2 linked regions of the Buchnera aphidicola (Therioaphis trifolii) genome follow. The protein of the gene in region 2 binds, or shares a complex with, the protein of the main gene of each other region. Links are inferred from orthologs where the notes say so. Each region holds a gene or a part of one and is shown on either strand. Other genes may lie near its edges.

Region 1 (3,339 bases), 340 kb from region 2 along the record:
TTTTTACTGTTATATTTAATAAAAATATTTTTTTTTGTTTTTTCATTAATAAATCCTGAAACAACATCTGATAATCTGATTTGACCTAATTTTATTCGTTTATATTGATTTAAAAGATAAACAATTGCCTCGGGATATTCAGATACTGAAGATTGTATTTGATGTATTCCAGATTCAATTTTTTTTGCTATATTAATTTCTCCTTCACGAGTTAATAACTCTACACTTCCCATTTCACGCATGTACATTCGTACAGGATCTGTTGTTCTTCCAATATCTGTTTCTGGATCTGTATTATCTTGTGTTTCTATTTCTTCAATATTTTCATTATTAATATAATTTTTATTTAAATCATTTTTTTTTTTAGGTACTGTATTCATAATTTTAATTCCCATATTATTAATCATTTTAATAATATTTTTCATTTTTTTAGAATGAATCATTTTTTTTGATAGAAAATTATGTATATCAAGATAAGTTAAATATCCTTGCGCTTTACCGTGTATAATTAATAATTTAATTTGTAATTGAGAATCTTTTTTCATAAAAAATTTTCCTAATTAATTTTATTATATTTAAATAATATATTTTAACAAAAAAATATATAAATAATATTATTGATAATAAATTTTTTATATTAAATTGATAATACTTTATTTATTTTCCATAATAGATATTTTTCTTTTAATTGTAATTTTTTTAAGCGATCTTTCATAATTAATAAGTTATATTTTTTTTCTAAAGCTATATTATATATTTTTTTTATTAAATCTATAAATACTTTATTTTTTTTTTTATTATGAATTAAATTATTCCAATATGCTAATTTTTGAATTATAAAAAAATTTTTTTGATTTCTATATAATTCAATTATTTGTCCAGTATTAATATTATTATTTTTTTTACATATTTTAAAAATTTCTAAAAATAATGATATTCCTGGAATATTTATTTTTTTTAATTCATAAATTTTAAAAGGTAATATAGTACTTAATATAGGATTTTGTATAATTAAACTAATTAAAATATGAATATTATTTGATTTAATAATATTAGAATTAATATATTTTTTTTTTTGATAAATTATTTCATCTAATTTTATATCATCGATAATTCCTATTTTCTGTCCTAACATTTTTTTTAGATAAATTTTAATATATTGATTTGGTATATTATTTATTATTGGTATTGCAAAATTTAACATTTTAGATATTTCATAAATAGAATTTAAATTAATTTTTTTTGTAATTTTTTTTAAAAAAAAATCAATAATATTAATAGCATTTTTAATTCTATTGTTAAATTTTTCTTTACCTTCTTTATAAATAATACTATTTGGATCTTCTCCTTTTGGTAAAAAGATAAATTGAATATTTTTTATATCATTAATATAAGGTAATATTATTTGTGTTGTTCTCCATGCTGCTTTTTTTCCTGCTTGATCTCCATCATAACAAAAAATTAAATGATTAGTTAATTTAAATAATATATTAATTTGATAATTTGTAATTATTGTACCTAATATTGCAACTACATTTTTAATATTAAATTGAAATAATGATAAAACATCAAAATATCCTTCTACTATAATTATATATTTATTATCATCTTGAATGTGAATTTTATCAATACCATATAGTTGATAACCTTTTTTAAAAATATCAGTTTGAGAAGAATTGATATATTTAGGATGAGTATTATTTAATGTTCGACCTCCAAAACCAGTTATTTTACCATATTGATTTTTAATTGGAAAAATTATTTTATTATAAAATCTATCATATTGATAATTTTGATTTGTATAAATTATTCCAATATTTTTTAAATAAGAAATATATTTTTTATTTTTTATATTTTTTGATAAAAATAATAAATCATTAGAATATCCAATATTAAAGATATCAATTGTATGATTATTAATTTTTCTCTTTTTTAAATATAATTGAGCTATTTTAGAATTTTTATGATAAATATTATTATAATATAATTGTCCTGCGATTTGAATAGCTTTTTCTAATTTTTGTTTTTTATAATGTTTTTTTTGATTTTTGACATTATAATTTTTTTGAAATATTTTAATTCCTGTAATATTTGATAATTCTTGCATACTTTCTAAAAAAGTTAATTGATCATATTTCATTAAAAAATCAATAATATTTCCATGTATATTACAACCAAAACAATAAAAATATTGTTTTTCAATATTTATAGTAAATGAAGGTGTATTTTCTGAATGAAATGGACAAAGAGCATAATAATTTTTTCCTATTTTTTTTATTTTAATACGTTCACTTATTATATCAATAATATTTACTTGATTTAATATATTTATAATAACATCTTGAGGTATAAATTGATTCATAATATTTAATTTAATAATATTTCAAAATAATATATTTAATATAAACGTATACGACGTGCATTTTCTCGTGATAATTTTTTTGTTAATCGTTTAATAGCAGATGCTTTTGCTCTTTTTCTTTTGGTAGTTGGTTTTTCATAAAATTCACGTCTACGCATTTCTGAAAGAATACCAGATTTTTCACATGCTCTTTTAAATCTTCTAAGTGCTACATCAAATGGTTCATTTTCTCTTATTTTAATAACAGGCATATTAAATTTCCTTTTTTTTTGAAATAAATAATTTAAATTATATCATATATCATATATGTTTTATTTTAAATATTTTAATAAATATTTTTTAATTTTATGGGATAAAAAATGAGAATACTTGGAATTGAAACTTCTTTTGATGATACTGGAGTTGCTATTTATGATAATAAATTAGGATTATTAGTTAATGAATTACGTCATCAAAATAATATACATAGTAAATATGGTGGAGTTGTTCCTGAATTAGCTTCTAGGGCTTATATAAATCAAGTAGCTCCTTTAATTAAAGAAATTATAATTAAAAATAATATTTCTTTAAATAGTTTAAATGGTATTGCATATACTGCAGGACCTGGACTAGTTGGTTCATTACTTGTTGGAGCTGGAGTAGGATGTGCATTAGCTTATGCCTGTAATATTCCTTCTATTCCAATTAATCATATGGAAGGTCATTTATTATCACCTATGATAGAAAACCCTAATTTAAAATTTCCTTTTCTTGGATTATTAATTTCTGGAAAACATACACAATTAATTAATGCATATCAATTAAGTGAATATCAAATATTAGGTGAAACTTTAGATGATGCTGCAGGAGAGGTATTAGATAAAATTGCTCAAGCATTAAATTTAGGTTACCCAGGGGGATATTTATTATCACAATTTGCAAATAAAGGAAAATTAGGAAGATTTTATTTTCCAAAACCTATGAAATATTATTCAAAT
Region 2 (3,234 bases):
TGGGGGAATAAAAATCATAATATTATCCAAAATTTCACAATTATTATTTTTATTTTTTATTTAACCAACTCTCTAATATTAATACCGCTGATAAAGAATGTATATTTTTTTTTATATTTTTATATTTTTTATTTTTATATAATATTGATTTAGATTCTATAGTTGTTAATCTTTCATCATGTAATTCTACATTAATTAAATATTTTTGTTTTAATATTTTAGCAAAAAGAATGGTTTTTTTAGTAATTTTTTGTTTTGATCCATCCATATTTAATGGATAACCTACAATAATAATTTTTGGATTCCAATATATAATTAAATGAGAGATTTGATTCCAATTAGGAATTCCATTTTTTACATTTATTGTATTTAATATATTTGCTGTACATGTAATTTTTTGTCCTATTGCTACACCAATTTTTTTTGTTCCAAAATCAAATGATAATATCATGATAATTTATGCATGTCCAAAATTGATAGATAATTTATATATATTTAATCCTAAATTGTTTAATGCTTTTATCCATTTTTTTTTTAGTGGTGTATGAAATAATATTTTTTGATCAACAGATGAAATTAACCAAAAATTATTTAATAATTCTTGTTCTAATTGATTTTTATCCCATGTACAATATCCCAAAGCCATTAATATATTTGTTGGTTTTTCAAGAAAACCAGTTGTTTCTAAAATATCTTGAGATGTTGTAATTATCATTTTATTTGAAATTTTAATACTAGAATAAAATATTTTTTTTGATGAATGTAATATAAATCCTCTTTCTTGAGCTTGTGGTCCTCCTATAATAACTGAATCAAAAATTTTTGGACCAAATAAACAAGGAGATGCGTTCATATTTAATTTTTTTAAAATATTTTTTATTTTTATATCTTTTAATGGTTTATTTATTATAATACCCATTGCTCCTTCATTATTATGTTCACAAATATATATTACAGTTTTTTTAAAAAATGGATTTTTTATTCCAGGCATAGCAATTAATAAGTTATTTTGCAAAGTCATTTTCACTTGATATGCTCAATAATTAAATTCATAATATATTATTTTATATAAATTTATTATTTAATGAAATATAATTTTATTTTTAAATATTTTAAATATTTTAAATATTTTAAATATTTTAAATATAATAAAAATGATTTATTTTATAAATTATTTATATATTATTATTCATAATAATTATCAAATCGACATAAATTACCATTAAATATTAATTTTATTGTTCCATTAGGTCCATTCCTTTGTTTTCCTATTATAATTTCTGCTATTCCTTTTAATTCAGTATTTTCATTATATAATTCATCTCTATATATAAAAATTATTAAATCAGCATCTTGTTCTAATGAACCTGATTCTCTTAAATCAGAATTAATTGGTCTTCGATCTGATCTTTGTTCTAATGAACGATTAAGTTGTGATACAGCAATAATAGGTATTTTTAATTCTTTGGCTAGTGATTTTAATGATTTTGAAATTTCAGCAATTTCTAAATTTCTTTGATTAGATAAATTTGGTACATTAATTAATTGTAAATAATCAATAATAATTAAACTTAAACCTTTTTTTTTATATAATTTTTTTGATTTTGATCTTATTTCAGTAGGTGTTAATTGTGAAGAATCATCTATATATATATTATTTTTTTTTAATAGGATATTAATTGTACTTGATATTCGAGACCAATCTTCATCATTTAAATTTCCTGTTCGGATATTACTTTGATATACTCTTGATAACGAAGATAACATTCTAATTATAATTTGTTCACCAGGCATTTCCAAACTAAAAATTAATATTGGTTTATTATTGGTTATAGCAATATTTTCACAAATATTCATTGCTAATGTTGTTTTTCCCATAGATGGTCTTGCTGCAATAATAATTAAATCAGATTTTTGTAATCCAAGTGTTTTTTTATTTAAGTCAGAATATCCTGTATCTAATCCTGTTAAGTTATTATTTGGATATTTTAATAGTTTTTCTATTACAGTAATAGTTTTATCTAACATTAATCGTATATTTTTAGGATTTTTTTCTTTTTTATTTTTTTTATTAATAATTTTTAGAATATTATATTCTATATCATTTAAAATTTCTTTACTATTTTTTCCATGTGTATTATATCCTAAATAAGAAATTTTTTTTCCTATTGAAATAATTTCTCTTAATGTTGAACATTCTTTAACAATTTTTGCATATGCTGTAATATTTTCAGTACTAGGAGTATTTTTAATAATTTCTGATAAATAAGAAAATTTTCCTATTTTTGATAAAATTTTTTTTTTTTCTAGTGATTCTGATAAAGTTATTAAATCAATTGGGAAATTATGGTTTATCAATTCTTTCATTTCATTAAATATTAATTTATGTGAAATATTAAAAAAATCATCACTAATAATATAATTTGATATAATATCCCATTTTTTATTATCTAACATTAATGCACCTAATATAGATTGTTCAGCTTCTAAAGAATAAGGGATTTTTTTTTTACTATTTTGTAAAGGATTATATTTTTTCATTTTTTTATATTTTAATACAATAATTTAATATTAATAATGATTTATTTAAAATTTTAATATTTAAATAATTAATATTTTATATTTTATAATATTAATATATAATTTTATTATTTAAAAAATAAAATCATTTTTATTGATTTATTATATTTATTTTAAAATATATAATTTTTTTATTTTTTTTAAATATGTTATTTTTAGGAAAAAAATATGGTACGAGGTATAAATAAAGTTATTTTAATTGGTAATTTAGGTAAAAATCCTGAAATACGATATATGTCAAATGGTAATGCAGTAGTGAATATTACTTTAGCAACATCAGAAAATTGGAAAGATAAAAAAACAAATTTAACAAAAGAAAAAACTGAATGGCATAGGATTGTATTATTTGGTAAATTAGCTGAAATTGCTAATGAATATTTAAAAAAAGGATCTCAAGTATATATTGAAGGTTCTTTACAAACTCGAAAATGGACTGATCAAAATGGTTTTACTCGTTATACTACGGAAGTTATAGTTAATATGAATGGTAAAATGCAAATGTTAGGAACACGTATATTAAATAAAAAAAATAATGATACTAATATCAATAATTCTAAAGATATTAATAATATTAAAAAAAAAGATAATATTGATAATAATTTAAAAAATAAGTTATTAGAAGATGATATGTCAAATATAGAATTTGATGAAGAA

What was found.
Region 1: the proteins of dnaB (region 2) and dnaG are in contact, whole or in part, in a crystal structure (PDB 2R6A), measured with the Geobacillus stearothermophilus proteins. The link is inferred for Buchnera aphidicola (Therioaphis trifolii) from one-to-one orthologs. Residues at the interface, in WP_033016901.1 of Geobacillus stearothermophilus: Ser13, Glu15, Ala16, Gln18, Glu91, Leu92, Asp94, Ala95, Val96, Pro97, Thr98, Ala99, Ala100, Asn101, Tyr104, Tyr105, Ile108; in WP_049624496.1 of Geobacillus stearothermophilus: Lys456, Leu457, Leu458, Pro459, Ala460, Asn463, Ala464, Leu467, Leu535, Leu536, Ile537, Ala538, Gln544, Glu545, Asp548, Tyr549, His552.

Annotation. Positions count from the first base shown.
Region 1 is NZ_CP032996.1:45,402-48,740, forward strand. Bases 1-2,976 are described here. They hold dnaG (DNA primase), read right to left. Parts: upstream 2,363-2,976; coding sequence 638-2,362; downstream 1-637. Other genes in these bases: rpoD (RNA polymerase sigma factor RpoD), read right to left, coding at 1-545; rpsU (30S ribosomal protein S21), read right to left, coding at 2,398-2,613; tsaD (tRNA (adenosine(37)-N6)-threonylcarbamoyltransferase complex transferase subunit TsaD), read left to right, coding at 2,722-2,976. Outside these bases: more of tsaD, read left to right, coding at 2,977-3,339. UniProt on the Escherichia coli protein: RNA polymerase that catalyzes the synthesis of short RNA molecules used as primers for DNA polymerase during DNA replication.
Region 2 is NZ_CP032996.1:381,430-384,663, reverse strand. The notes cover bases 364-3,234. They hold dnaB (replicative DNA helicase), read right to left. Parts: upstream 2,542-3,234; coding sequence 1,186-2,541; downstream 364-1,185. Other genes in these bases: ssb (single-stranded DNA-binding protein), read left to right, coding at 2,749-3,234; D9V81_RS01925 (YqgE/AlgH family protein), read right to left, coding at 458-1,021; ruvX (Holliday junction resolvase RuvX), read right to left, coding at 364-454. Outside these bases: radical SAM family heme chaperone HemW, read right to left, coding at 1-18; more of ruvX, read right to left, coding at 50-363. UniProt on the Escherichia coli protein: The main replicative DNA helicase, it participates in initiation and elongation during chromosome replication. Travels ahead of the DNA replisome, separating dsDNA into templates for DNA synthesis.